Regions from separate parts of the Bradyrhizobium ferriligni genome, predicted to be linked through region 1. Evidence: predicted binding sites of a transcription regulator. Region 1 holds the regulator's gene; the other holds the start of a gene.
What was found. The regulator PhoB, encoded in region 1, activates phosphate uptake and scavenging genes when phosphate is short. The targets are predictions, from matches to a motif close to TGTCATNNANCTGTCAT.

Region 1 (15,098 bases):
ATTTCCTGCTCGCATCCTGGCAGGGCGCGATGCTGCGCATGAAGGTCGAACGCAGCGAAGCCGCGCTGACGCGTTTCAAGACGATCGCATTCCAAACCGTGTTCAAGGAGTTGCCATGACCATATCCGCCGATATCAGCCTGCATCATCGCGCCGTGCTCGGGAGCACGATGGCCTATCGCGAGACCGGCCGCAGCGCCGCGCCGCACGTGCTGTTCCTGCACGGCAATCCGACGTCGTCCTACATCTGGCGTAACATCATGCCGCTGGTCGCCCCCGTCGGGCACTGCATCGCGCCCGACCTGATCGGCTATGGCCAGTCCGGCAAGCCCGACATCGGCTATCGCTTCCTCGACCAGGCGGACTATCTCGACGCGCTGGTCGACGAGCTCGGCATTACCTCGGCCTATCTCGTCGCCCAGGACTGGGGCACGGCGCTCGCTTTCCACCTCGCGGCACGCCGTCCGCAATTGGTGCGCGGGCTCGCCTTCATGGAGTTCATCCGCCCGATGCGCGATTGGTCGGACTTCCACCAGCACGACGCCGCGCGGGAGACGTTCCGGAAATTCCGTACCCCGGGCGTGGGCGAGGCGATGGTCCTCGACAACAATGCGTTCGTCGAACGCGTGCTGCCCGGTTCGATCCTGCGCACGCTCAGCGAGGAGGAGATGGCCGCCTACCGCGCGCCGTTTGCGACGCGCGAGAGCCGCAAGCCGACCCTGATGCTGCCGCGCGAGCTGCCGATCGCGGGCGAGCCGGCCGATGTCGCCGAGGCGCTCACGGTGGCGCATGCGGCGCTCGCGGCATCGACCTATCCCAAGCTGCTGTTCGTTGGGTCGCCCGGGGCGCTGGTGTCACCGGCCTTTGCCGCCGAATTCGCCAAGACGCTCACGCATTGCGCGGTCATTCAACTCGGCGCGGGCGCGCATTATCTGCAGGAGGATCATCCGGAGGCGATCGGCCGCTCCGTGGCCGGCTGGATCGCCGGCGTCGAGGCCGCCTCCGCGCAGCGCCATGCCGCATGAGAGCACGGAGGGCATGACATGACGAATGTCTCGATCACCTATTGCCGGCCATGCGGCTATGAGAAGCGTGCGAAAGAGGCTGCGGCGCTGTTGCGCGAGCGCCTTGGCGTCGACGCGACGCTGATCCCCGGCAAGGGCGGCATCTTCGAGGTCAAGCTTGGCGATGAGGTTGTCGCCAGGCGCGCCAGGGGACATTTTCCCGATGCCGCCGAGATCGTCGCCGCGGTCACGGCCGCGCGGGATTGACGATCAGCGGAGCGCCTGTCGGCCGGGTAGCGGAAGATCATTCTTTATTCGGCCGTGCCGATGCTTCACCGTAGTTTCCCGGATGGCCTTGCGGACCGTTCGGCGGGCTAACTGCCGCACGCGCATGTCAAGTCTTGTCGAAGGCGGCGGGAAACGCGCATATTTGTGCACCCGCTGTCATGAATCATCCGTAATATCTTGAAGATGCGCGTTTTATTGTCTTTTGACGAATTCCACTCCGGTTTAAAACGCGCTACACGGGCCAGGGCACAGCGAAGCGCCGGCGGAGTTCGCCCGGGAGCCGTCGTCGCGGGATCGCAATTCGAGGTCTAGATGCTGGAAGCAATACGCAGGGCGATGGCGTTTCTGCGCCAGAAGCAAATCCTGCATCGGCTGGGTGTTGTCATCAGCATCGCCGTCATCGGCATCGCCTGCTACGTCCTGTATCACATGCTGCGCGGCATCGACACCAACGAGGTGCTCGAGGCCATCAAGAGCACCGAGCCGCGGCAGATTGCCCTGGCGGGACTGTTCGTCGCGGCGGGCTACTTCACGCTGACCTTCTACGATCTGTTCGCGGTGCGCGCGATCGGCCACGCCCATGTGCCCTATCGCATCAACGCGCTCGCGGCCTTCACCTCCTACTCGATCGGCCACAATGTCGGCGCCAGCGTCTTCACCGGCGGCGCGGTGCGCTACCGGATCTATTCGGCGTGGGGGTTGAACGCGATCGACGTCGCCAAGATCTGCTTTCTCGCCGGGCTCACCTTCTGGCTCGGCAATGCCGCGGTGCTCGGGCTCGGTATCGCCTACCACCCGGAGGCCGCCGCCAACATCGACCAGCTGCCGCCCTGGCTCAACCGGGCGCTGGCATTCGCGATCATCACCGCGCTGGTCGCCTATGTGGTCTGGGTCTGGACCCAGCCGCGGGTGGTCGGCCGCGGCCCCTGGACGGTGACCCTGCCGGGCGGCCCGCTGACGCTGCTGCAGATCGCGATCGGTATCCTCGACCTCGGCTTCTGCGCGCTGGCGATGTACGTCCTGGTGCCGGACGAGCCAAATCTCGGCTTCGTCGTGGTCGCGGTCATCTTTGTGTCCGCAACCCTGCTCGGCTTCGCCAGCCACTCCCCCGGCGGCCTCGGGGTGTTCGACGCCGCCATGCTGGTCGGCCTCTGGCAGATGGACCGCGAGGACCTGCTCGGCGGTATGCTGCTGTTCCGGCTGCTCTACTATATTGCGCCGTTCGTCATATCTGTAATCTTGCTGACGTTTCGGGAGGTTATCGTCGGCGCCCGACTCAAACGGCTGCCGCAGGCTGATTCGGGTCCCCGCGCCGAGCCGCACCATGAGGCGGTTCTGGTTCGCAAGCGCGGTGACTCCGGGGTCTGATGAAGCGGCCCGATGCCTCCCGAGGGTAGGTCGATGTGACCGCGCCTGGGCGAGACATGAACCGACGGGATGAAAGCCGCCGCGATGGCAATTGACGATTCGCATTCCTCCATCTTCTCGCCCTGGCCAGACCGGTTGCGCCACTCCGCGCTGATCCTGCTTGCCGCAGCGCTGGCCTTGAGCGTGGTGGTCGCGCTCGGCGAATTGTCGCTGGTGCGCGCCTGCGCCGTGTTCGTCTGCATCGCGGCCGCGGCGCTGGTGCCATGGCGGCTGCATGATGCCGGAACCTCGCGCGAGGATGTCCGCGGCGTCAATCCGGTCGAGGCCGCCGCGGTCAGCGCGGTCGTCGCCGGCATGCCGGATCCCGCCGTGCTGCTCGATCGCGCCGGCCGCGTCATCCATCTCAACACCGCCGCGGCGCAGCTCGCGCCGGCGCTGCGCAAGAACGAACTGGCGCAATTTGCCCTGCGTTCGCCGGAGATCATCACCGCGCTGCGCGAGGCGATCGCGACCACCGAGCCCCGCCGCGCCACCTATACCGACCACGTTCCGGTCGATCGCTGGATGGAACTGGTGATTACGCCGGTGCCGGTGCCGACCCAGTTCGGCGGCACCGAGAAGTGCATGCTGATGACCTTCCACGACCTGACGCCGCTGCGCCGAGTCGAGGAGATGCGTGCCGACTTCGTCGCCAATGCCAGCCATGAGCTGCGCACGCCGCTCGCCGCCTTGTCCGGCTTCATAGACACGCTGCAGGGGCCGGCGCGCGAGGACGCGCGGGCGCGCGAGCGCTTCCTCGGCATCATGCACACCCAGGCGACCCGCATGGCGCGGCTGATCGACGACTTGCTGTCGCTGTCGCGGGTCGAACTGTCGGCCCATGTGCGGCCCGAGGCCTCGATCGATATCGTGCCGATCATCCGCCAGGTGGCCGACGGGCTCGAGGCGCTGGCCAGCGAGCGCCAGGTCGAGATCGAGGTCGACCTGCCTCAGGCCCCGGTCATGATCGCCGGGGACCGCGAGGAACTGCTCCGCCTGTTCGAGAACCTGATCGAGAATGCCCTCAAATACGGCGCCTCCGGGGGCCGCGTCATAGTGTCGCTGAATCAGGCCGTTTCGGGTGCATCGGGCGAGGGGACCCCCGAAATCCGTGTCATGGTACGGGATTTCGGCCCTGGCATCGCCCCGGAGCACCTGCCGCGGCTGACCGAGCGCTTCTACCGGGTCGACGTCGGCGACAGCCGTAACCAGGGCGGAACGGGCCTTGGATTATCGCTGGTGAAACATATTCTTAACCGTCATCGCGGGCGTCTTTTGATCGAGAGCGTGCCGAAGAACGGCGCCACTTTTACCGCCTGTTTTCCCCGGCCGAAGACCCCGTTGCCAACCCAAAGCTAAGCATTTTCAGCTGCTTAGCGCTGTCATCCAACTGTCATCCAACCTTCGTAAAAGCAGCACCGACCGCTCCTAGATGGACCGGCGTGAGCGCGATCGGGCGCATTCGGCGCTTCGCTCACTGGATGGAGACAACCCATGAATTTCATCAAAGCAATCGTCGCAGCCGGCATGATCGCCGCTTCGACGTCGGCCTTCGCTGCCGATATTACCGGCGCGGGCGCGACGTTTCCGTTCCCGATCTATTCGAAGTGGGCTGACGCCTACAAAAAGGAGACCGGCAATGGTCTGAACTACCAGTCGATCGGCTCCGGCGCCGGCATCAAGCAGATCCAGGCCAAGACCGTGACCTTCGGCGCCACCGACGCGCCGCTCAAGCACGAGCAGCTCGAGAAGGACGGCCTCGTCCAGTGGCCGATGGTGATGGGCGCGATCGTCCCGGTCGTGAACCTCGAAGGCATCAAGCCGGGCGACCTGATCCTGTCGGGCGAAGTGCTCGGCGACATCTATCTCGGCAAGATCACCAAGTGGAATGACGCGGCGATCGCCAAGCTCAATCCGAAGCTGACCCTGCCGGGCGATGCGATCACCGTCGTGCGCCGTTCGGACGGTTCGGGCACCACCTTCAACTTCACCGACTATCTCTCCAAGTCGAACGCCGACTGGAAGTCCAAGGTCGGTTCCGGCACCGCGGTCGAATGGCCGGTCGGCGTCGGCGCCAAGGGCAACGAAGGCGTTGCCGGCAACATCAGCCAGACCAAGAACGCGATCGGCTATGTCGAATACGCCTATGCCAAGCAGAACAAGCTGACCTACACCGGCTTGGTCAACAAGGCCGGCAAGACCGTGCAGCCGACCATCGCTGCCTTCCAGGCCGCCGCGTCGAACGCCGACTGGGCCAAGGCTCCCGGCTACTACGTGATCCTGACCGACCAGCCGGGCGAAGCCTCCTGGCCGATCACCGCGGCGACCTTCATCCTGATGCACAAGGACTCGACCGACAAGGCGGCCTCGCAGGAAGCGCTCAAGTTCTTCAAGTACGCCTTCGAGAAGGGCGACAAGGCAGCCGAAGAGCTCGACTACATCCCGATGCCGGACGCGGTCGTCAAGCTGATCGAGAAGACCTGGTCCTCTGACATCAAGAGCTAAGTCCAACTTTGCGGCAGGACCTGTGCCGACTCGATCGCGGCACAGGTTGAGCGACCAAGACCCGGTCTCCATCACCGCGGCAACAAGCGCGGGATCGAGGCCGGGGTTCGCGCCTCAAGGGGCGTGGCTGGAACGACGACGCCCGGCCAAATGCGTCAGTGAAGATCGCTTCGGGGCGTAGCGGTTTGCGTGGCTTTTGCATACTAAAGAGGGGATTGGCGTGGCAGACATGGCTGTTCAGAGCGATGTGATGGAAGCCGCGGGACCTTACGATCGCGCCAAGGCCCTCAGCGCCTTCAGGCTCGGTGACCTCACCTTCTATTGGATCACCCGCATCTCGGCGATTTCGGTCCTGTTGATCCTCGGCGGCATCATCCTGTCGCTGATCGTCGGCGCCTGGCCGGCGATGAAGGAATACGGCTTCGCCTTCCTCTGGACGCAGCGCTGGGCACCCTCGGCCGATCCGCCGGTACTCGGCGCGCTCGGCCCGATCTACGGCACGCTGATCACCTCGGTCATCGCGATGCTGATCGCCATTCCGGTCGGCATCGGCATCGCCGTGTTCCTCACCGAGCTCTGCCCGCAAGTGCTGCGCCGCCCGATCGGCATCGCGATCGAGCTGCTCGCCGGCATCCCCTCGATCATCTACGGCATGTGGGGCTTCTTCGTGCTTGGCCCGTTCCTGGCCAACACGTTCCAGCCTTTCATGATCCGGATCTTCGAGGGCGTCCCGGTGCTGGGCGCGGTGTTCGCCGGCCCGCCGTCCTATCTCAGCCTGTTCAACGCTGCGCTGATCCTTGCGATCATGGTGCTGCCCTTCATCACCGCGATCTCGGTCGACGTGTTCAAGACCGTGCCGCCGGTGCTGAAAGAGGCCGCCTACGGCATGGGCTGCACCACCTGGGAGGTCGTCCGCAGCGTCGTGATCCCCTACACCCGCGTCGGCGTGATCGGCGGCATCATGCTGGCGCTCGGCCGCGCGCTCGGCGAGACCATGGCGGTGACCTTCATCATCGGCAACTCGTTCCGCATCTCGTCGTCGATCTTCGCGCCGGGCACCACGATCTCGGCGGCGATCGCAAGCGAATTCGCCGAGAGCGACGGCCTGCACCAGTCCGGCCTGATCCTGCTCGGCCTGCTGCTGTTCGTGCTGACCTTCTTCGTGCTCGCCGGCGCGCGGCTGATGCTGATGCGGCTTGAAAAGAAGGCGGGGAAGTAACGCCATGAACCCGATCTACAAATCCCGCCGCCGCAGCGACATCGTCATCCGCGCACTCTGTGTCGGCGCCGCGCTGTTCGGCGTCACCTGGCTGGCGCTGATCCTGATCACGCTGCTCTATAACGGCCTCGCCGGCCTCAGCGTGCAGCTGTTCACCCAGAACACGCCGCCGCCCGGCTCGACCGAAGGCGGCCTGCTCAACGCCATCGTCGGCTCGGTCATCATGACCGCGATCGGCGTCGGCATCGGCGCGCCGCTCGGCCTGTTCGCCGGCACCTACCTCGCCGAATACGGCAAGCACGACAAGCTGACCTCGGTGATCCGCTTCATCAACGACATCCTGCTCAGCGCGCCCTCGATCATCATCGGCCTGTTCATCTATGGTGCGGTGGTGGTGCCGATGCGCGGCTTCTCGGCGATCGCAGGCAGTCTCGCGCTCGCGGTGATCGTGATCCCCGTCGTGCTGCGCACCACCGAGGACATGCTGCTCTTGGTGCCCAATCCGCTGCGCGAGGCCGCCTCCGCGCTCGGCCTGCCGCGTTCGCTGGTGATCAAGCGGATCGCCTATCGTGCGGCGCGATCGGGTCTGATCACCGGCGTGCTGCTGGCGACCGCCCGCGTCGCCGGCGAGACCGCGCCGCTGCTGTTCACCGCGCTGTCGAACCAGTTCTTCAGCCTAGATCTGACCAAGACGATGGCCAACCTGCCGGTGACCATCAACAACTTCGTGCAGAGCCCCTACGCCTACTGGAAAGAGCTGGCGTGGAGCGGTGCGCTGCTCATCACATTCACCGTGCTCGCGTTGAATATCGGCGCGCGTATCCTTGGTGCCGAAAGGGCCGCAAAATGACCGAGCTTTCCGTCTCCACGACTGCCGCGGGCCACGTTCCCCAGGTTCCGCTGCCGGAAGCGCCGCCGAAAGTCACGGTGCGCAACCTCAACTTCTATTACGGCGAGCACCACGCGCTGAAGAACATCAACCTGACGCTCGGCACCAACCGCGTCACGGCGTTCATCGGCCCGTCCGGCTGCGGCAAGTCGACCCTGCTGCGCATCTTCAACCGGATGTACGACCTCTATCCGGGCCAGCGCGCGGTCGGCCAGCTGATGCTGGACCAGACCAACATTCTCGACCCCAAGCTCGACCTCAACTTGCTGCGCGCGCGGGTCGGCATGGTGTTCCAGAAGCCGACGCCGTTCCCGATGACGATCTACGAGAACATCGCCTTCGGCATCCGCCTCTACGAGAAGATCTCGAAGTCCGAGATGGACGACCGGGTCGAGAAGGCGCTGCGCGGCGGCGCGCTGTGGAACGAGGTCAAGGACAAGCTGAACGCCTCCGGCCTGTCGCTCTCCGGCGGCCAGCAGCAGCGCCTGTGCATCGCGCGCACCGTGGCGGTGCGCCCCGAGGTGATCCTGTTCGACGAGCCGTGCTCGGCGCTCGACCCGATCTCGACCGCCAAGGTCGAGGAGCTGATCCAGGAGCTCTCCGAGGACTACACGATCGCGATCGTCACCCACAACATGCAGCAGGCGGCGCGCGTCTCCGACAAGACCGCCTTCATGTATCTCGGCGAGCTGATCGAGTTCGACGACACCAACAAGATCTTCACCTCACCGAGCGATCGGCGCACCCAGGACTACATCACCGGCCGGTTCGGTTGACCGGCGCATGATCCGGAAAAGTGGAAACCGGTTTTCCGATCAGGTCATGCTAAAATTCAGGACACGAAACCATGATCCCCGGGAACATGGTTGAGGGAGACAAGCGATGGCTTCTGAACATACCGCCAAGGCATTCGACAGCGACCTGCAGGAGTTGACCCGCCTGGTCGCCGAGATGGGCGGCCTGGTCGAACGGATGATTACCGAGTCGGTCGACGCGCTGATCCGTCGCGACGTCGCGCTCGGCAAGCGCGTGGTCGCCGCCGACATCGAGATCGACAATCTGCAGCGCAACATCGAAGAGCGCGCGGTGCTGACGATCGCGCGCCGCCAGCCGATGGCGATCGACCTGCGTGAGATCGTCAGCGCGATGCGCGTCGCCACCGACCTCGAGCGGATCGGCGACCTCGCCAAGAACATGGGCAAGCGCGTCGCGGCGCTGGAGAGCGATTTCCAGCCGCTGAAGCTGATCCGCGGCCTCGAGCACATGACCGACCTCGTGCTGTCGCAGGTCAAGTCGGTGCTCGACGCCTATGCCGCGCACGACCTGCCGGCGGCGATGAACGTCTGGAAGGGCGACGAGGAGGTCGATGCGATCTGCACCTCGCTGTTCCGCGAACTGCTCACCTACATGATGGAAGATCCGCGCAACATCTCGTTCTGCATCCATCTGATGTTCTGCGCCAAGAACATCGAGCGGATCGGCGATCACGCCACCAATATCGCAGAGACCGTGTTCTACATGATCGAGGGCCAGCAGATCACCGACAAGCGCCCGAAGGGGGACATGACCACTTTTGCCACCACGGTGCCGGGCAACTGAGGCATGATCGGCAAGCGCGGAACCGGCAAGAGTGAAACTGGACGATCCTCGCGACAAATCGTTTCCGCGGGAACTATGCTCAAGGAAGTTAAGCGTTTCGGTTTGCGTCTGGGCAACGGATCACCACAGAGAAAGAACTTAAACCGATGAGCGCACGCATTCTGGTAGTCGAAGACGAGGAAGCGCTGACGACGCTGTTGCGCTACAACCTCGATGCGGAAGGCTACGATGTCGAGACGGTGGGGCGCGGCGACGATGCCGACACGAGGCTGAAGGAGCGCGTTCCCGACCTCGTGGTGCTCGACTGGATGCTGCCGGGCCTGTCCGGCATCGAGCTGTGCCGCCGCCTGCGGGCGCGGCCCGAGACCAAGCAGCTTCCGATCATCATGCTGACCGCGCGCGGCGAGGAAAGCGAGCGCGTGCGCGGGCTTGCCACCGGCGCTGACGATTACATCGTCAAGCCGTTCTCGGTGCCGGAACTGCTGGCGCGGGTGAAGGGCCTCTTGCGCCGCGCGAGCCCCGAGCGGCTTGCGACCGTGCTGACCTATGGCGACATCGAGCTCGACCGCGAGAAGCGCCGCGTGGCGCGCTCCGGCCGTCCGATCGATCTCGGGCCGACCGAGTATCGCCTGCTCGAATTCTTCCTCGAGCATCCCGGCCGCGTGTTCAGCCGCGAGCAGCTGCTCGACAGCGTCTGGGGCCGCGACATCTACATCGATGAACGCACCGTCGACGTGCACATCGGCCGCCTGCGCAAGCTGCTCAATCCCGGCCGCGAGCAGGATCCGATCCGCACCGTGCGCGGCGCCGGCTACGCGCTCGACGACCGCTTTGCCAAGGCCGAGCCGCAGCCGTAACGGCCGTTGCGGGATTCATAGCCCGCAGCACGGTGTCGTCCCGGCCTAGTGCGCAATTGCGCACGGGAGCCGGGACCCATACGCCGCGGCCGGTGTAATCGGCACGTGGCCGGACGGCTTTCTAACAACACGCATTCGTGGTTATGGGTCCCGGCCTGCGCCGGGACGACGGCGGTGATGTAACGGGCTGCGCGCCACAAAAAAATCCCCGCTTTCGCGGGGATTTGTTTTTCAGGTCTTCCGTGGTTTCCCGAGTGCTCACTTGATCTGCGGTTTCGCCGACGGCCGGCGGCGATCGGCGGCGGGCTGGTAGGCAACGCGCGAGTGATGCGCGCAATAGGGCAGGCCGGCGAGCGCCTTGCCGCCGCAGAAGAAGAATTCCGGGCTCGAGGGATCGCCGACCGGCCAGTGACAGGTGGCCTCGTTGAGCTCGAGCAGCGACAGCCGCTGGCTCATCGGCACCACATTGTCGAAGGAGATCGGATCCGGCTCCATCTCGACCTCGAAGGCGTGCGCCAGTGCGGTGTTGCCGCGCGAGACCGGGCGCGCCACCCGCATCATGTGCTGGGCGGGGCGGGCCTTGCGCTGCCGCGGCGCGGCCGTGGAGGGTGCCTTGGCGCGGCCGGAGAGGCCGAGCCGATGCACTTTGCCGATCACGGCGTTTCGCGTCACATTGCCAAGTTCCGCCGCGATCTGGCTGGCCGACAGGCCGGACTCCCAGAGCTTCTTCAGCTGCTCGACGCGATCGTCGGACCAGGTCAATACAGTCATCGCATTCTTCCCTTCGCGTAGCGCCGGCCAATCATTGGAGCGGCGCTGCGAGCCAATCTGGACAAATATCCCTGCGGCCAGAATCCCTTAGCCCTCGCCGGGCGCGGTCTTGCGCCCGAACGTTTACGCGCGATACGAAGGCTACTTAGAGGGTCCAGTACTGCCGCACGAGATGTCGTACCCGACAGGCCAAACGCTACAATATGGCGTGACTCTGGCGCAAGAGTCCGCGGCCGTGCGTCCACATGTTCCCACACAGTTAAGCATTGCGATGAGGCTTTTCCACCGCACCGGAATGCTCCGGATTGCGCTCGTTTCGCATTGCAGGAAGGCCACTTCGTGACGATTGACACTTACCGACCGCAGCATAGAATGCCCGCCACGTGCCGCCCGCAAAGGCGGCCGTTTTGTTTTCCGAAGCTGGCCGTTGCTGCGCTGGCGTCAAGGCGCAGCGGCAATTGTCGGCTTAAAAACCGTCAGTGAACGCCATGACCAACGCTGCCACGTCGCATCTGCTTCCCGTCTTCGCCAGGGTCGATCTCGGCTTCGAGCGCGGTGAGGGCGCCTGGCTGATCGCAACCAACGGCGACCGCTATCTCGATTTCACCTCGGGCGTCGCGGTCAACGCGCTCGGACACGCGCATCCGCATCTGGTCAAGGCGCTGCAGGAACAGGCGACCAAGCTCTGGCACATGTCGAACCTGTTCAAGAGCCCGGACGGCGAGGTGCTTGCCGCGCGGCTGTGCGAGCAGAGCTTTGCCGACTTCGTGTTCTTCTGCAATTCCGGTGCCGAAGCGATGGAGGGCGTGATCAAGCTGGTCCGCCACTATCACTTCTCCAAGGGCCATGGCGAGCGCTACCGCATCATCACCTTCGAGGGCGCCTTCCACGGCCGCACACTGGGCACGCTGGCGGCGACCGGCTCGGCGAAATATCTCGAGGGCTTCGGCCCGCCGATGGACGGCTTCGACCAGGTGCCGCATGGCGACATCGAGGCGGTGAAGAAGGCGATCGGCCCGCACACCGCCGGCATCCTGATCGAGCCGGTGCAGGGCGAGGGCGGCGTGCGCTCGGCGCCGCAGGCGTTCTTCAAGGCGCTGCGCGCGCTCTGCGACGAGCACGGCCTGCTGCTCGCCTTCGACGAGGTGCAGACCGGCATGGGCCGCACCGGCGAACTGTTCGCCTACAAGCGTACCGGCGTCACGCCGGACGTGATGTCGCTGGCCAAGGCGCTCGGCGGCGGTTTCCCGATCGGCGCGGTGCTGGCGACCGCGCAGGCTGCGGCCGGCATGGCGCCCGGCTCGCACGGCTCGACCTTCGGCGGCAATCCGCTCGCGGTCGCCGCCGCCAATGCCGTGCTCGACGTCATGCTGAAACCCGGCTTCTTCGAGCATGTGCAGAAGATGTCGCTGCTGCTCAAGCAGAAGCTCGCTTCCGTCGTCGACCGCTATCCCGGCGTGCTGTCGGAGGTGCGCGGTGAGGGGCTGTTGATAGGCGTCAAGGCCGTGGTGCCGTCGGGCGATCTGATCGCAGCACTGCGCAACGAAAAGCTGCTCACCGTCGGTGCCGGCGACAATGTGGTGCGGTTCCTGGCGCCGCTGATCGTGACCGAGGCCGAGATCGATACGTCGATCACTGCGCTCGAGCGCGCCTGCGCGACATTGCCGGCGGCGCAGCCGAAGAAGGCGGCTGGATGATGAGCAAGCCGGTCCGCCACTTCCTCGATATCAACGAGCTGCCGCTCGGCGAGTTGCGCAACATGCTGTCCGCCGGAGCCGCCATGAAGGCGAAGCTGAAGGCGCATGAGAAGGGCAGGAAGCCGCTCGAAGGCAAGACGCTGGCGATGATCTTCGAGCGCCCGTCGACCCGCACAAGGGTGTCGTTCGACGTCGGCATGCGCCAGCTCGGCGGTGAATCCATCATGCTGACCGGCGCCGAGATGCAGCTCGGCCGCGGCGAGACCATCGCCGACACCGCGCGCGTGCTGTCGCGCTATGTCGATGCGATCATGATCCGCATCCTAAACCATGACGCGCTGCTCGAGCTCGCGGCTCACGCCACCGTCCCCGTCATCAACGGCCTGACCCGGCGTTCGCATCCCTGCCAGGTGATGGCCGACCTCATGACCTATGAGGAAAATCGCGGCTCGATCGAGGGCAAGACCGTGGCCTGGACCGGCGACGACAACAACGTGCTGGCCTCCTGGGCGCATGCCGCCGAGCGATTCAAGTTCCAGCTCAATGTCGCGACCCCGCCGGAGCTGGCGCCGAAGAAGCCGATGCGCGACTGGATCAAGGCGACCGGCGCGCCGATCGTGCTCGGCACCGATCCGGAAGCCGCCGTGCGCGGCGCCGACTGCGTCGTCACCGACACCTGGGTGTCGATGGGCGACAAGGAGGGCGAGCACCGCCACAACGTGCTGCGGCCCTATCAGGTCAATGCCAAGCTGATGTCGCTCGCCAAGCCGGACGCACTGTTCATGCACTGCCTGCCCGCACATCGCGGCGAGGAGGTCACCGACGAGGTGATCGACGGGCCGCAATCCGTGGTGTTCGACGAGGCGGAAAACCGCCTGCATGCGCAGAAGGGCATTCTGGCCTGGTGTTTCGACGCGGTCGCGTAGTCGTAGATCAGTAAGCGTTGTCGTCCCGGGCAAGCGCAGCGCGACCCGGGACCCATAACCATCGCTGTCAATTGTTGTGAAGGCTGGGGCCCCAGCTTGATGCAGCAACTCACATTGGTGGTTATGGGTCCCTGCTTTCGTAGGGACGACGGATAGATCCGTTCCGGTGAACCCCTTTCGTTTTGCGGTCCGAGACCCCAGATAGAGCGCCATGGTTTCACAATCCCCCGACATCAAAATCACGCCCGAGGCGCCGGTTCGCGCGCCCTCAGCGGTTCCTGTCGACGATGCCGTGCTGGCCTTCGAGGTCGGCGCGCTGGACCTGCGCGGCCGGCTGACCCGGCTTGGCCCCGCGCTCGACGAGATCCTGCACAAGCACGATTATCCGCCCGCGGTCGGCAAGCTGCTCGGCGAGGCGATCGTGCTCACCACGCTGCTCGGCTCGTCGGTCAAGTTCGAGGGCCGCTTCATCCTGCAGACCCGGACCGACGGTCCGGTGTCGCTCCTGATCGTCGATTTTCAGGCGCCCGACCGGCTGCGCGCCTATGCGCGCTACGACGCATCGCGCCTCAAGAACGGCCAGAGCTCGGGCGAGCTGCTCGGCAAGGGCCACCTCGCGATGACCATCGATCAGGGCTCGAACACCAGCCGTTACCAGGGACTGGTCGCGCTCGACGGCGGCGGCCTGGAAGAGGCAGCCCATGAATATTTCCTGCGCTCGGAGCAGATCCCGACGCGGGTGCGGCTTGCGGTCGGCGAGGAGATGCGCGGCGGCGAGGGCGGCAAGCTGCACTGGCGCGCCGGCGGCATCCTGCTGCAATTCCTGCCCAAGGCGCCCGAGCGCGCCAAGCAGGCCGATCTGCATCCCGGCGATGCGCCGGAAGGCACCGCCACGCATAGCGTGCCGGACGATGACGCCTGGATCGAGGGTCAGTCGCTGATCTCGACCGTCGAGGACGTCGAGCTGATCGATCCCGATCTGTCCGGCGAGCGGCTGCTCTATCGCCTGTTCCACGAACGCGGCGTTCGCGTCTTCAACCCGCAAACGCTGCGCGCGCAATGCTCCTGCTCGCGCGATGCGGTGTCGTCGATGCTGAAGAGCTTTGCGCCGAACGACCGCGCCGAGATGGTCAAGGACGGCAAGGTCGTCGTGACCTGCGAGTTCTGCTCGTCGGTGTATGAGTTCACGCCGCAGGAAGCCGGCGTCGAGTAGACGCGTTCGTCATCGTAGCCCGGATGAAGCCAACGGGTCGCGCGAACGCGCGCCCGATGACAGGCTCCGCGAAATCCGGGGCCGCTCCAACCTCGGATGCACCTGCCCTCGGATTGCGCTTCGCTCCATCCGGGCTATGCAGGCGTCAGTTCAACACCCTTTTGCCGCCCGGGCTCGGGCTATCCAGCGAGAATGTCGGCACGTCGATGTCGAAGCGCTCGCCGGCTTCGGTGACCATCTGATAGCTGCCGGTCATGAAGCCGGAGGCGGTCGGCAGCGGCACGCCGCTCGTGTATTCGAAGCGCTCGCCGGGCGCGAGCACCGGCTGCTCGCCGACCACGCCCTCGCCGCGCACCTCCTGGCGGCGGCCGGTGGCGTCGGTGATGATCCAGTGCCGCGTCCGCAGCTGCACCGTTTCCGGGCCCGAATTGACGATCACGATCTTGTACGACCAGAAATATTCGCGCCGGTCGACCGACGAGCGCTCCGGCATGAAGTTCGGCTCGACGGTGACTTCGATCTGGCGGGTAACGGCGCGGTACATGCGGCTCAATCCGATGGTCCTGGCGCATGGCCCGTTTTCGACCGGATCATGCTCGAACAGGGCGCCATCATAGCCAATTGAACCGCCGGAACCAATCGCCTGCCAGGCCGTGAAAAGGCGGCCCAGGGGCGGCCCGTTCATCGCGGTTTCAACATAGTTCCGCTCTAAAGCGCGGCCGCA
Region 2 (15,098 bases), on a different contig from region 1:
GTCAGGCGTTTGGCCATCGCGAGCTGCTCGGGCAATTGCGCAGCTTCGGCCTGGTCGGCCAGCCGGTCCTGACCGTGCATGATTGAGCTTGAGCCCCGCTCGGATCGGGGCTCAACACTCCGTTCCCTGAAGCGTTTTCGTTTTGCTCGAAAACGCTCCTCCCGCGGGTGACGCGTTGCGCGTCACCCGCCTCTTGCGCGAGACCTGCCATGCGCTTCATCGATTATCTCGATAAGGGTGCCTCGCTCGGCGCCGACGCGCCGTGTCTCACCATGGACGGCCGCGATCTCAGCTATGGCGAGGTGCAGCGGCTGAGCTATCGCATCGCGCGCGGCCTCGAGCGGTCGGGCATCGCTCCCGGCGAGAAGGTCGCGATCCTGTCCGGCAACGATCCGCTCGCTTTCGCCTGCGTGTTCGGCATCTCGCGCGCCGCCGCCGTGTGGTGCCCGATCAATCCGCGCAACGAGGCGGCCGAGAACAAGTTCATTCTCGACCAGTTCGATTGCAGCCTGCTGCTGTTTCATTCGAGCTTTGCGCCGATGGTTGACGCCGTCCGGCAGGACCTGCCCAAGCTGCGCGCGCTGGTCTGTCTCGACGCCGAGCTGCCGTTCGCGCCGTCGTTCGAGCGCTGGCTCGGCGACCTTATTGATGATGTCTATCAGCGCGCCACGATCGACGATCTCGCGATGATCCCGGGCACCGGCGGCACCACAGGCAAGCCGAAGGGCGTGATGCTCTCCGGGCGCAACATCGAGGCGATGACCGCGCTGACCCTGATGGGTTACCCGTTCAAGGGCCGCCCGATTTATCTCGCGCTTGCGCCGCTGACGCATGCCGCCGGCGTGCTTTGTTTTCCGATCATGACGCTGGGTGGTCGCGTCGTGATCATGCACCACCCTGACATCGGCGAGTTCCTCGCGCTGATCGAGCGTTATCGCGTCACCCACACCTTCCTGCCGCCGACCGTGATCTACATGCTGCTCGATCATCCCGGGCTCGATGCGGCCGATCGCAGCTCGCTGCAATGTTTCTGGTACGGAGCGGCACCGATCTCGGCGACGCGGCTCGCGGAAGCCTTGAAGCGGATCGGGCCGATGGCACAGCTGTTCGGCCAGACCGAGGCGCCGATGATGATCTCGATGATGCCGCCCGCCGATCACTACAATCCGGACGGCACGATCGCGATGGAGCGACTTTCGTCGGCCGGGCGGATCGGCCCGCTGGTGCAGGCCGGCATCATGGATGGCGACGGGAAGCTGTTGCCGGCGGGATCGCGCGGCGAGATCGTGGTGCGCGGATCGCTGGTCATGGAAGGCTACTACAAGAACCCCGAGGCCACGCGCGAGGCTTCGGCGCATGGTTGGCACCACACCGGCGATATCGGCTACATCGACGGCGACGGCTACCTGTACATCGTCGATCGCGCCAAGGACATGATCATCACCGGCGGCTTCAACGTGTACTCGATCGAGGTCGAGAACGCGTTGCGGGCCCACGAGGCGGTGCAGGATTGCGCTGTCATCGGATTGCCCGATGACAAATGGGGCGAGCGGATCGTCGCTGTGGTGCAGCCGCGCGCCGGCCACACCGTCGATGCGTCCGCGCTCGCCGCCTTCGTCAAGCAGCAGATCGGCAGCATCAAGACGCCGAAGCAGATCGAGGTCTGGGACGATCTTCCGCGTTCCAAGGTCGGCAAGGTGCTGAAGCCGGACATCCGCGCGCGGCTGGTGCCACGCTAGCCCGTGCGATCCGGTGTCTACCTCTTGCCGTACTCGGTGAAGACATAGTCGCGATTCTGTACCACCGTGTGGCAGGCGTAGCCGCACTTCGCGTCGTTTTCCTGGGGCGGATTGTCCGCTGTAGTGGCGGGCCTGAACACATCTGACGCCGCGTCATACTCGAACGCGCCGTATCCCCATCCGCCGCTGTCCGCGAACCTCTTGCTGTCCTTGACCATGAAGTCGACGTCGTGCTGTGCGCCCGGCACTGTCGGTTGACCGGGATACGCCTCCTGCTTCTTCGGGATCCAATGGATCTTCGCCATCTTGGCGCCGTCCGGGAACGGCTTGCCATTGCCGGGTATGCCTTCGCGGAAGGCGCCCATCATCGCCGGATTGCCCAGGATCGCGGCGATGACGCCTTCGTTCTCGCTGATCGCGATCACGGGCCAGTCCTCGTATCCCCTGAACTCGGAGAACGCGAGCCCGTTCGGCACTTGCAGGCTGTACTTGTCCTGCGCGGAAATCGCGACACCGGTCGCGAGGACGGAAATCGACACCGAAGCAACGAGATTGATCAGCGAGCTCTTCTGTATGGTCGCATCTCCTTCAATCGATTTGGCGGCGAATAATTCTTGCTGGAAATTCCCCTGTCGCAGTGTTTCTCGCGGGAACTTATTACAGCACGGAAATGCACAAAGCGAAATGGAGCCGCGACCATGGTCCGCTGCCCAGGGCTGCGCATTGAATTGCTCACGTTGAGCGAGCTTTCGCTTGGCGATCGAAGACACGAGCACCTATTGACAACCAGCCGATGACGCCGGAAGACGAACGCGCGCAACATTGCGTGTGCGAACCAGGGATGACTGATGTCCCGCGATTTTCGCCTTGATCGCGTTCCCGTCGACGTTCTCGCTTACGAGCTCGCCGAAGAGAGGGCGAGTGCGCTCGGCCGCATGGGCCGCGCGCTGGAGCAGGCGCTCGCCAGGCTGCGCGAGTTCGATGCCGCCCATTCGCGCGCTGAAGCATCGACGTCCACACAACAGGCACGGCGTCTCCTGGTACGGGAGGCCGGCCATGCGCTCTGGATGTTCGTGGTGCAGCGGGAGGCCTGCGGGCTGCGGAACAACCGCATGCTGATGCGCGACTACAACGTGCCCGGCGAGGTGCAGCTCAGCATGGGCCCGATGCTCACCACGTCGACCACATCGCCATGAAAAATGCGCGGGCCGCCTCGGTATCGAGGCATGCCCGCGCATTGAATTCCCGGATGCTAGTTCAACCCTGCGTCAGTGGACGCTGACGGCCTGCAGCTCGTTGCTCCATGCGTTCGCGACTGCGGCTTCGCGGCTGTCGGTCAGCATGATCGGCGTGCCGTCGGCGGCGTGCAGTGCGAACAGTTTGAGGCCCGGCGCGATCTTCGGCGCCTGCGGAAAGAGATCTGGCACGTCCTCGGAGCGGACCTGCTTCACATAGGCGATATGACCTTCGCCCAGATGGGCCAGCGCTTCCGGCGTGACGCTCTCGGATTCGATGGTGGTGGTACTCAGTTCACTCATGGTCTCGACTCCTCAGTCAGATAAGCGGTCGAGTCCGCTCGTTGTTTCTATTATTCGTGCTCATTGATAGCGATTGTCTTAATGACCCGTTCAGGTTCCGGCCTGGCCAGGTCAATCGACAACAACCCGTTCTTCAGATCCGCGCCCAGCACCTGCATCCCCTCCGCCAGCACGAAGGTGCGCTGGAAGTGGCGCGCGGCGATGCCGCGATGGATGTATTGCCGAGCCTTGTCGTCCTGCTGACGGCCGCGGATGACGAGCTGATTTTCCTCAATAGTTACATCGAGTTGGTCGCGGGTGAAGCCCGCCACCGCCAATGTGATGCGCAGCCGTTCAGGCTGCCCGTTGGTACGGTCGCACCGCTCGATGTTGTACGGAGGATAGCCGTCTGCGCCCTTCACGACGCGGTCGAGCGCACGCTCGATCTCGTCGAATCCCAGAAGGAACGGACTGGACAACGATGGAACACGAGACATTACAAAGTCCTCTCGAAGCGACTTTGAGGGGCCCTTGCGGCGCCCCATGCAACCGGCGGGCCGTCTGGCCTCCGGTCAGTGAGGGATATGGGGGCGATCTGGATAGCGTTCAAGCAGCCCCGAAACCAGCCTAAACGCCCGCAACATGGGGGTAAATTCTTCCCGATCGGTTACTCCCCGACGCGCTTGCGGCCGTCGGCGGTAAAAAGGTGCAGCTTGTCGCGGGGGGCGACGGCCCGGATCCGCTCGCCGATGGCGGGACCCGAGACACCGGGAACCCGGACGATCACCTCGCCCGGCGGCAGCTCGCCCGGATTGGCGGCAACGCCCTGCTCCTCGCGCTGGCGGCTGCCGTAGACGAAGGTCTCGGCGCCGACATGCTCGATCGCCTCGACCGTGAGGCCAAGCGCAACACCGCCGGATCCGGTCTCGCTCGAGATCACGAAATCCTCCGGCCGGATCCCGACAATGCCGGCGCCGTCGGCGCCCGTGATCTGGGACTTCAGCTCGTCCGCGCGCAGCGGCATCAGGTTCATCGGCGGGGCGCCGATGAAGGAGGCGACGAAGGTGGTCGCCGGCTTCTGGTAGATGTCCAGCGGATTACCGACCTGCTCGACCTGGCCGCCGTTCATGACGACGAGGATGTCGGCGAGCGTCATCGCCTCGAGCTGGTCGTGGGTGACGTAGATCGACGTGGTGTTGAGCCGGCGCTGCAGTTTGCGGATCTCGACCCGCATCGCGATGCGCAGCTTGGCGTCCAGGTTCGACAGCGGCTCGTCGAACAGGAACACTTTCGGCTGGCGCACGATGGCGCGGCCCATCGCGACGCGTTGGCGCTGGCCGCCGGAAAGCTGGCGCGGCTTGCGCTCCAGCATCGGCGAGAGTTCGAGGACGCGCGCGGCTTCCTCGACGCGGGTCTTGATCTCGGCCTCGGCCATGCCGCGGTTGCGCAGGCCGTAGGCCATGTTGTTGTAGACGCTCATATGCGGATAGAGCGCGTAGTTCTGGAACACCATCGCGATGTCGCGATCGGCGGGCTCGACCTGGTTGACGACGCGGCCGCCGATGTCGATTTCGCCGCCGGTGATAGTCTCGAGCCCCGCGACCATGCGGAGCAGCGTGGACTTGCCGCAGCCGGATGGGCCGACCAGCACGCAGAACTGGCCGTCGCCGACGTCGACATCGACGCCCTTGATGGCCTCGAAGCCACCGGGATAGGTCTTGCGGACGCTGCGCAGCGTGACGTTAGCCATTACTTTTCCGTCTCCACCAATCCGCGCACGAACAGTTTCTGCATCACGACGACGACGAACACCGGCGGCAACATCGCGAGCAACGCGGTCGCCATCACGATCGGCCATTCGGTCAGCGCATCGGTCGTCGTGATCATCTTGCGGATGCCGACCTGGATGGTCTGCATATCGTCGCGCGTCGTGATCAGAAGCGGCCAGAGATATTGATTCCAGCCGAGGATGAAGAGGATCACGAACAGCGCCGCCATGTTGGTGCGCGACAGCGGCAGCAGCGTATCCCAGAAGAAGCGGACCGGGCCCGCGCCGTCGATCCGCGAGGCCTCCAGCAACTCATCCGGCACGGTCATGAAGAACTGCCGGAACAGCAGCGTCGCGGTGGCTGACGCAATCAGCGGCAGCGAGAGGCCGGCATAGCTGTCGAGCAGGTGCAGATCGGCGACGATCTTGTAGGTCGGATAGATGCGCACCTCGACCGGCAGCATCAAGGTGATGAAGATGATCCAGAAGATCGCCATCCGGAACGGAAACCGGAAATAGACGATCGCGTAGGCCGAGATGATTGAGATCGCGATTTTGCCGACCGCGATCAAGAGCGCCATGATCAGCGAGTTCAGCATCATGTTGAGCACAGGCTCGCGGGTCGAGCCGCTCGTGCCGACAAACAGCGTCTGGTAGTAGGTCTGGAGGAAATGGCCGCCGGGCAGCAGCGACATCTGGCCGTTGGCGATCACGGCGTTGTCCTGGGTCGAGGCGACCAGGGCGAGATAGACCGGGAAGGCGACGATCGCGATCCCGATCCACAGGATGGCGTGAGCCAGATAGCGCTGGAAGCCCTCCTCCTCGACCATCAGTAGGTCACCTTGCGTTCGACGAACCGGAACTGGATCGCCGTCAGCATGACGACGATTACCATCAGGATGACCGACTGCGCCGCCGACGAGCCGAGATTGCCGCCGAGCAGGCCGTCCGTATAGACCTTGTAGACCAGCGTCTCGGTCGCCTTGCCGGGACCGCCGCGGGTCATGGTGTCGATGATGCCGAAGGTGTCGAAGAAGGCGTAGACGATGTTGATGACCAAGAGGAAGAAGATGGTCGGCGACAGCAGCGGGAAGATCACGGTCCAGAACCGCCGCATCGGACGGGCGCCGTCGATCGCAGCGGCCTCGATCACGCTTTTCGGGATGCTCTGCAGCCCGGCGAGGAAGAACAGGAAATTGTAGGAGATCTGCTTCCAGGCCGCGGCGAGGATGATCAGGGCCGCCGCCTGGTTGCCGTCGAGCAGCGGATTCCAGTCGATGCCCATGGCGCGCAGATAGCGCGACAGCACGCCGAGCGAGGGGTGCAGCATGAACACCCAGAGCACGCCGACCACCGGCGGCGCCACCGCATAGGGCCAGATCAGCAGCGTGCGATACAGCGTCGAGCCGCGTAGCGGCCTGTCGGCCATGACCGCGAGCAGCAGCGCGAAGGACAGCGAGGAGACCGCGATCGCGAACGAGAACACGAAGGTTCGGACGATCGCCGCGAAATAGGCCGGCTCCTTGAACAGATCGAGATAGTTCTCGAACCAGACGAAGCTGGTGGAGAGACCGAAAGCGTCCTGCAGCAGGAAGGATTGGATCACCGCCTGCACGGCCGGCCAGTAGAAAAAGATCAGGACGATCGCGAGTTGCGGGGCAACCAGCGCGTAAGGCAACAGCTTTGACTGGAAAATCGCTTGCTTTTGCATGGGCTCGGAAGAAGGGCAGGCCGCGGATGCGGCCTTCCGGTTGATGGCCCTAAAGCGCGATGAGATGAGGTCGGATCGTCATCGCGCTTTAGCTTGTCGTCTGGGCATGATCTTTTCGGAAAGCCGCTTCGCGTCTTTCCGGATCATGCCCGAAGGCATCATGTCAGCGGACGGCGGTCTTTTCAAACTGCCGCAGCATCTGGTTGCCGCGCTCGACGGCGGCGTCCAGCGCCTGCTTGGCGGTCTTCTTGCCGGCCAGCGCCTGCTCGATCTCCTCCGACCACATGTCGCGCAGCTGCACCATGTTGCCGAGGCGCAGGCCGCGGGAATTCGCGGTCGGCTCCTTGTTGGTGAGCTCGAGCAGCGGGGTCTCGAGATAGGGCTGGTCCTTGTAGAAGCCCTCTTCCTTGGCCTTGGCATAGGCGGCCTTGGTGATCGGCAGATAGCCCGAGGCCCTGTGGATCCAGATCTGGCGGTCGGTGTCCGAGAGGAAGGTCAGGAACTTGGCCACGCCCTTGTATTCCTCGGCCGACTTGCCGCCCATCACCCAGAGCGAGGCGCCGCCGATGATCGAGTTCTGCGGCGCGCCCTTGACGTCGGGATAATACGGCATCGGTGCCGCGGTGAAGTTGAACTTGGCCTGCGCCTTGACGTTACCGAAGAAGGCTGACGAGGTCAGGTAGATCGGGCATTCGCCCGAGGTGAAGCGGCCTTCGCCGGTATTGGTGCGGCCGGCATAGTCGTAGGTCTTGTCCTTCTGCAGCTCGACGAGGTTCTCGAGATGCTTGACCTGCAGCGGGCCGTTGAACTCGAGCACGGTGTCGAAGCCGTCGAGGCCGTTGGCCTTGCTGGCGAGCGGCACATTGTGCCAGGCCGAGAGCTGTTCGAGATTGACCCAGGTGACCCACGAGCCGGAGAAGCCGCAGGTAGCGTAGCCGGCTGCCTTCAGCTTCTTGGCGTCGTCGAACACTTGCGGCCAGGTCTTCGGAATCTCCGCGATGTTGGCCTTCTTCAGCGCATCGAGATTGATCCACATCACCGTCGACGACGAGTTGAAGGGGAACGACAGCATCTCGCCCTTGGAGGTCGAGTAGTAGCCGGTGATCGCGGGCAGATAGACGCTCGGATCGAACTTCTCGCCGGCGTCGGCCATCAGCTTGTAGACCGGTTTGACGGCGCCGGTGGCGGCCATCATCGTCGCGGTGCCGACCTCGAACACCTGCATGATATGCGGAGCGTTGCCGGCGCGGAACGCGGCGATGCCGGCGTTCATGGTGTCGGCGTAGCCGCCCTTGTAGGTCGGGATCACCTTGTAGTCGGATTGCGAGGCGTTGAAGTCGTTGGCCAGCTTGACGATGACGTCGTTGTTGGCGCCGGTCATCGCGTGCCACCACTGGATCTCGGTCACCGCAAACGCGGGCGACGCGAATGCAAACGCGGCAGCGGCTGCCGCGGCAGCGCCTAGTCGTCGAAAGAACATCAAAACCCTCCCAATTGGAACATCATCTTTCGTTGCGCGCGTTATCAGCGCCGGATGACGTTCAAATGACCGTATAAACGAAAGTCATGGTAGGGGGGAAGCCGAAGCGAAGGGAAGCGGTAAAAAAGGCGAAGACCGCAGCCGGCTCCGTGCGGTGCAGCGCCAGACGCGACGTTGCACCGCAGGGCTAACGGATGGTCGCGCTAGCGCTTGCGCTGGGGGCCGCAGACCACGCCCTTTTCAACCAGGCCGTTGATCTCGTCCTTCGAGTAGCCGAACTCGCCGAGCACTTCCGCAGCGTGCTGGCTGAACTTCGGCGGCGTGCGGCGCAGGTTCGGCTTGGTGCGTTCGAGGCGGATCGGCGAGGCGACGCCCTTGTACCAATCCTTCTCGATGACGTCGCCGCGATGAATGGTGTGCGGGTTGGTCAGCGCCTGGTCGATCTTCTGCACCGGGCCGGCCGGCAGGCCGGCGGCGAGCAGCCGGTTGCACAGCGGCTCGGCCTCGTGCTGGCTGAACACCGCGGCCAGCTCGACGCGGAGCGCATCGCGGTTGGCGATGCGGTCCTTGTTGCGGGCAAAGCGCGGGTCGGTGCCGAGCTCGGGCTTGCCGATCTCCTTGGCGAGCTTGCGGAAGGTGCCGTCATTGCCGACGCCGATGAAGATGTTGTCGGTCTTGGTCGGGAAGATCGCGTAAGGAACGAGGTTGGGGTGCTCGTTGCCGGTCAGCGACGGCGGCTTGCCATGCATGAAATAGTTCGCGGTGTGCGGATGCATGATCGCAAGCCCGGTCTCGTACAACGTCGTCTCGATGAACTGGCCGATCCCCGAGCGCTGCCGCTCCGACAGCGCCATCAGGATGCCGATCGTGGCGTAGAGTCCGGTGGTGATGTCGACCAGCGGCACGCCGATCCGCATCGGGCCGCTCTCCGGCGAGCCGGTCGCCGCGATCATGCCGGTCATCGCCTGGATGATCGCGTCATAGCCGGGATTGCCGCCGCGCGGGCCGTCGGCGCCGAAGCCGGAGATCCGGCAATGCACGAGGCGCGGAAATTTCGCGCGCAGCACGTCGTTGCCGATGCCCCATTTGTCGAGCGTGCCCGGCTTGAAATTCTCGATCAGCACGTCGGCCGTCTCGAGCATCTTCATCAGCACCGCGCGGCCGCCCTCGGAGGCGAGGTCGAGGCCGATCGAGCGCTTGTTGCGGTTGATGCCGACGAAATAGGCTGCGTCTTCCTCGTGGAAGGGAGGGCCCCAGTCGCGCACCTCGTCGCCGGCGGGCGGCTCGACCTTGATCACGTCGGCGCCGTGGTCAGCAAGGATCTGGGTGCAATACGGGCCGCCGAGCACGCGCGTCAGATCGATCACGCGCAGGCCGGTCATCGCGCCCGTAGCCGCTGGGGTATTCATGGAAACAACCTTCGCTCAGTTGGGATCAGATAACGAGGGTCCCAGAGCTAACGGTCTTCAGCCGGGGCAGCAATGCTTCCGTCGGCGCAGGCCCATGCAGCAGGCGGCGCATGCGTTCGCCAAGCGAACCAGCCGCTGAAAGAGCAATAGTCCGCCACGTGTCGCGGCGGACCATTGCGTGATGTGGAATTAGACGACGCTCAGCTTGACGTCGACATTGCCGCGGGTCGCGTTGGAATAGGGGCACACATGATGGGCCTTCTCGACCAGCGCTTCAGCGTCGGCGCGGGAAAGGCCGGGCAGCGACACCGCGAGCTCGACCGCGAGGCCGAAGCCGCCTTCCGAGCGCGGGCCGATGCCGACCGTCGAGGTCACCGAGGCGTCGGCGGGAACCTTGGGGCCGCCCTGCGAGGCCACGAACTTCATCGCGCCGATGAAGCAGGCGGCATAGCCGGCCGCGAACAGCTGCTCCGGATTGTTGCCGGCACCGCCGCCGCCACCGAGCTCCTTCGGGGTCGTGAGCTTGACATCGAGCGCGCCGTCGAGCGTTGCCGCATGGCCGTCGCGGCCGCCGGTTGCCTTGGCGCTGGTCTTGTAGAGCACGTTCACAGACATCGTGGTCTCCCTTGGTGGGTGTGGACTTGAATTCGACGACGTATGTATTGCACGCAAATAGATTGTGCACAATATAAAATATGCGGCCTCACATTTAATTGTTCGCAATTGAATCCGCGGTCCCGAGAGCCCAGAATGACCCGGAAACGAGATGGATTCGATGGGAATCATGGCCAGGAAACCGACGGCGGCGGATCAGGCGCTGCGGCTCGATAACCAGATCTGCTTTGCGGTCTATTCGACCGCGCACGCCTTCAACCGCGTCTACAAGCCGCTGCTCGACCGGCTCGGGCTGACCTATCCGCAGTATCTCGTGATGCTGGCGCTGTGGGAGCGCGACGACGTGGCGGTGAAGGACCTCGGCGAGCGCCTGTTCCTGGATTCCGGCACGCTGACGCCGCTGTTGAAGCGGCTGGAGGCGGCGGAGTTGATCAAGCGGACGCGCAGCACCGCGGACGAGCGGGTGGTGCTGATCGCGCTGACGCCGCAGGGCCACGCGCTGCGCGACAAGGCCAAGGCCGTGCCGCAGTCGATCCTCGCGGCCTCGGACTGCACCGTTAGCGAACTGATGGCGATGAAGGACGAGATCGTCGCGCTGCGCGACCGGCTGAATGCGGTGCTGGGGGAGTAGGGGGCGGGCGGGGCGGTTAGAGGCGCTTCTTGGCGAAGGCGCGGCCGGAGTGGGATTTGAGATATTTCTCGAAGGCCAACGCTTTGTACTTGTCGGGAAATGCGCAGTACCAGACCAAGTCCCACGGCATAAATTTTGAGGTGTGCGCCGATTTGCCGGCGTTGTGCTCAGGAAGCCGGCGCTTCAGATCTTCGGTCGCGCCGACATATTCCTGATCAGGGAAGTTGATGCTGCGGAGGATGTAGACGTACCACATTCGCATCCACTGAAGCCGGACGGGGGTAGAGCCCTTGGCAGTCCGTCTTCTCCCTTCGGGCTACGCCGGACACCACGCTTCGCCCTTCAGGCAACTCGTGGCTGCGCCACGCGTAGCCCGAAGGGCGAAGCGTGGTGGAGCCAGGCGGGATCGAACCGCCGACCTCTTGCATGCCATGCAAGCGCTCTCCCAGCTGAGCTATGGCCCCTTATCCAGTAGGGATGATCCTGGGGGATCAATCCCGGCCCGCGCGGCCTACACGACTCGCGCGGCAGCACCGTTGATCATAGATCGGCGCCGATCTCAAGTCTCTTCGTCGCCGCCGACGTCACCAATAATGTCGGTGACGTCCTCATCGCCCTCTTCCTCGTCGGCGATGAAGGTCGAATCGTCGTCGTCATCGTCGTCGATGGTCTCATCGACCTCGATATCGTCCTCGGATTCGGGAACCTGGGCCTTGACCTTCCCGGTGTTCTCCTCGGCATCGGCCTCCTCGAGCGAGACCATCTCTTCGGCCTCGGCGGGCTCCGGCATGTCGGCTGCGGTCGCAGGCGAAGTGACGGTGGCGCCACGGCCCCGCGGCGGGGCGACCGGCGCGATCGGCACGACTTCGCCGGTATAGGGCGAGATCACCGGATTCTTGTTGAGGTCGTAGAACTTCTTGCCCGTGGTCGGGCAAATGCGCTTGGTTCCGAGCTCGGACTTGGCCACGTGGTAATCCCAGAATTTTCCTGAAAAACGGAGCTTCACTTGGCTAGTTGAGAGGCTGCTGTCAATAGCGGTTTGCGCGCAAGTGACGGGCGCGTGACGTGGTGTTGCCTATGTGATACCTGCCGCGGCGCGAGAGGACACAATCTTGGCCCAATCTGACACCCCGACCCCGCTGGAATCGCGCGCGTGCGGCCCCCTGGCCGGCACCGTCCGCGTTCCCGGCGACAAATCGATTTCCCACCGTGCCCTGATCCTGGGGGCGCTTTCGGTCGGCGAAACCCGCATTTCCGGCCTCCTGGAGGGCGAGGACGTCCTCAATACCGCCAAATCCATGCGCGCGCTGGGCGCGAAAGTGGAGCGGACGGCGCCGTTTACCTGGTCGGTCGCAGGCGTCGGCGTCGGCGGCTTCGCCCAGCCTGCCGCGCCGCTCGATTTCGGCAATTCCGGCACCGGCTGCCGGCTGGTGATGGGCGCGGTGGCCGGCTGCCCGATCGTCGCCATTTTCGACGGCGATGCCTCGCTGCGCTCGCGGCCGATGCGCCGCATCCTCGACCCGCTGGAGCTGATGGGCGCCCGAACCAGCGACATAAGGGAGGGCGGCCGGCTGCCGCTCACCCTGCACGGCGCCCGCTATCCGGTGCCGATCGTCTACAAGACGCCGGTCGCCTCGGCCCAGATCAAGTCCGCGGTGCTGCTGGCGGGGCTCTCCGCCCCCGGCATCACCACTGTGATCGAGCAGGAGGCGAGCCGCGACCACACCGAGCTGATGCTGAAGCATTTCGGTGCCGAGATCTCCTCCGAGAAGGAAGGCAGCCACGGCAGGCGAATTTCGCTGAATGGCGAGCCCGAGCTGCACGGCGCCAACGTCGTGGTGCCCGCCGATCCGTCCTCCGCGTCGTTCCCGATCGTGGCCGCACTGATCGTCGAAGGCTCCGATGTCGTGTTCTCCGACGTGATGACCAATCCGCTGCGCACCGGCCTGTTCACCACGCTGCGCGAGATGGGCGCCTCGATCGAGGAGAGCGATGTCCGCGGCGATGCCGGCGAGCCGATGGCGCAGCTGCGGGTGCGGGCCTCGAAGCTGAAGGGCGTCGAGGTGCCGCCGGAGCGCGCGCCGTCGATGATCGACGAATATTTGGTGCTGGCGGTCGCGGCTGCCTTCGCCGAGGGCACCACGATCATGCACGGCCTGCAGGAACTGCGCGTCAAGGAATCCGACCGCCTTGAAGCAACCGCCGACATGCTGCGGGTCAACGGCGTCAAGGTGGAGGTGTCCGGCGACGATCTGATCGTCGAGGGCCGCGGCCATGTTCCGGGCGGCGGCCTTGTTGCCACCCATATGGATCATCGCATCGCGATGTCGGCGCTGGTGATGGGCTGCGCCTCCGATCGGCCGGTGAAGATCGATGACACCGGCTTCATCGCCACCAGTTTTCCGGATTTCATCCCGATGATGCGCGCGCTCGGAGCTGATTTCGCATGATCATCGCCATCGACGGACCCGCCGCCTCGGGCAAGGGCACGCTCGGCAAGCGGCTCGCCCACCACTACGGATACCGCCATCTCGACACCGGCGTGATCTACCGCGCGGTGGCCTATGCGATGATGCAAGCCGGTGCCGAGCTCAGCAACGAGGTGCTGGCCGTGGCTGCGGCGCTCGAACTCGACCCCGAAAAGTTCGGCAATCCGATCCTGAAGACCCAGAAGGTCGGCGATGCCGCCTCGGTGGTGTCGGCCATTCCGCAGGTTCGCGAGGTGCTGGTGAACTTTCAGCGCCAGTTCGCCGCCGATCCGCCCGGTGCGGTGCTCGATGGACGCGACATCGGTACCGTGATCTGCCCGGATGCCGACGTGAAGATCTTCGTGGTCGCCGATCCCCGCGTGCGGGCACGGCGGCGCACGCTGGAGGCGCGCGCCCGCGGCGAGGACGCCGACGAACAGGCTGTGCTCGCCGACATCCTCAAGCGCGACGAGCGGGACAAGAACCGGGCGATTGCACCCCTGCGGCCGGCTCCGGACGCCCACACGCTGGACAATTCCAATCTGGACATCGAGGCCGGCGTCCGCGCCGCCATCGCCATCGTCGAGGCGGCGCGCGCCAGGCGCTAGAACAGCAGGCATGGCGGGCGGGTTTGGCCCGAAAACCCAGCAAAATGGGGCATTTCCTGCTTGCCGAAAGCAGCCTGCAGGGCTATATCAGCGCCGTTCGGAGCAGCATCGACCATGTCGAGGCCGTGTCTGAGCGGGCCGGCGATGGGTTTGAGCTATTCCTCAAACGAAACCAACGCCGCATCTGGAGGAACGCCCGCTCCCAGGTCTTGAAGTCGATATTTTCGTTTCAGGCTCCGCATCAATCAAACGTACCGAACGTGCAGTCTTGCTGCCGGCCCGCTGTTGCACCTCCTGCAATGAGCGGTCGTCAGGGTTTGCGGAGCCCTGACACTTCACGCACGGTGCGCCCATCAACCCGAACGGCCGGCGAGATCCCGCATCTGGAGAACAAATGGTTTCGAATTCTGCGTCTTCTTACACCCCGACCCGCGATGATTTCGCGGCGATGCTTGATGAATCCTTTGCCGGCGGCAATTTGCAGGAAAGCTCCGTCATCAAGGGCAAGGTGGTTGCAATTGAGAAGGACATGGCCGTCATCGACGTCGGCCTGAAGACCGAAGGTCGCGTTGCGCTGCGCGAATTCGCCGGCCCCGGCCGTGAAAGCGATCTGAAGGTCGGTGACGAAGTCGAGGTGTTCCTCGACCGTATCGAGAATGCGCTCGGCGAAGCCGTGCTGTCGCGCGACAAGGCGCGCCGCGAGGAAAGCTGGGGCAAGCTCGAGAAGGCGTTCCAGAACAACGAAAAGGTCAACGGCGTCATCTTCAACCAGGTCAAGGGCGGCTTCACGGTCGACCTCGACGGTGCGGTGGCCTTCCTGCCGCGCTCGCAGGTCGACATTCGTCCGATCCGCGACGTTGCGCCGCTGATGAACAATTCGCAGCCGTTCCAGATCCTCAAGATGGACCGCCGCCGCGGCAACATCGTGGTGTCGCGCCGCACTGTTCTCGAAGAGACCCGCGCCGAGCAGCGCCAGGAGCTGGTGCAGAACCTCGAAGAAGGTCAGGTGATCGACGGCGTGGTCAAGAACATCACCGATTACGGTGCGTTCGTTGATCTCGGCGGCATCGACGGCCTGCTGCACGTGACCGATATCGCCTGGCGCCGCGTCAACCACCCGACCGAGGTGCTGACCATCGGCCAGACGGTGAA

Region 2: a site for PhoB is predicted at 8,270-8,286, ahead of ugpB (sn-glycerol-3-phosphate ABC transporter substrate-binding protein UgpB). Genes of this name have one in related genera too.

The regions. Positions count from the first base shown of each region.
Region 1 is NZ_JBXEJO010000018.1:51,415-66,512, reverse strand. It holds gene AC1VNY_RS13120 (TetR/AcrR family transcriptional regulator) at 1-119, shown strand, start outside; gene AC1VNY_RS13115 (haloalkane dehalogenase) at 116-1,024, shown strand; gene AC1VNY_RS13110 (SelT/SelW/SelH family protein) at 1,043-1,270, shown strand; gene AC1VNY_RS13105 (putative bifunctional lysylphosphatidylglycerol flippase/synthetase) at 1,604-2,659, shown strand; gene AC1VNY_RS13100 (ATP-binding protein) at 2,744-4,057, shown strand; gene pstS (phosphate ABC transporter substrate-binding protein PstS) at 4,193-5,203, shown strand; gene pstC (phosphate ABC transporter permease subunit PstC) at 5,433-6,422, shown strand; gene pstA (phosphate ABC transporter permease PstA) at 6,427-7,272, shown strand; gene pstB (phosphate ABC transporter ATP-binding protein PstB) at 7,269-8,087, shown strand; gene phoU (phosphate signaling complex protein PhoU) at 8,194-8,910, shown strand; gene phoB (phosphate regulon transcriptional regulator PhoB) at 9,057-9,767, shown strand; gene AC1VNY_RS13065 (GcrA family cell cycle regulator) at 10,026-10,538, opposite strand; gene AC1VNY_RS13060 (acetylornithine transaminase) at 11,027-12,235, shown strand; gene argF (ornithine carbamoyltransferase) at 12,235-13,161, shown strand; gene AC1VNY_RS13050 (Hsp33 family molecular chaperone) at 13,373-14,374, shown strand; gene apaG (Co2+/Mg2+ efflux protein ApaG) at 14,520-14,918, opposite strand.
Region 2 is NZ_JBXEJO010000024.1:76,778-91,875, reverse strand. It holds gene AC1VNY_RS16440 (DUF5938 domain-containing protein) at 1-86, shown strand, start outside; gene AC1VNY_RS16435 (AMP-binding protein) at 210-1,739, shown strand; gene AC1VNY_RS16430 (cytochrome P460 family protein) at 1,757-2,314, opposite strand; gene AC1VNY_RS16425 (DUF6665 family protein) at 2,588-2,935, shown strand; gene AC1VNY_RS16420 (BQ00720 family protein) at 3,008-3,277, opposite strand; gene AC1VNY_RS16415 (Hsp20 family protein) at 3,328-3,753, opposite strand; gene AC1VNY_RS16410 (sn-glycerol-3-phosphate import ATP-binding protein UgpC) at 3,924-5,006, opposite strand; gene ugpE (sn-glycerol-3-phosphate ABC transporter permease UgpE) at 5,006-5,854, opposite strand; gene ugpA (sn-glycerol-3-phosphate ABC transporter permease UgpA) at 5,854-6,735, opposite strand; gene ugpB (sn-glycerol-3-phosphate ABC transporter substrate-binding protein UgpB) at 6,899-8,215, opposite strand; gene AC1VNY_RS16390 (CaiB/BaiF CoA transferase family protein) at 8,419-9,624, opposite strand; gene AC1VNY_RS16385 (organic hydroperoxide resistance protein) at 9,814-10,239, opposite strand; gene AC1VNY_RS16380 (MarR family winged helix-turn-helix transcriptional regulator) at 10,409-10,870, shown strand; gene AC1VNY_RS16375 (GIY-YIG nuclease family protein) at 10,887-11,126, opposite strand; tRNA gene AC1VNY_RS16370 (tRNA-Ala) at 11,259-11,334, opposite strand; gene AC1VNY_RS16365 (TIGR02300 family protein) at 11,430-11,837, opposite strand; gene aroA (3-phosphoshikimate 1-carboxyvinyltransferase) at 11,983-13,320, shown strand; gene cmk ((d)CMP kinase) at 13,317-13,946, shown strand; gene rpsA (30S ribosomal protein S1) at 14,341-15,098, shown strand, end outside.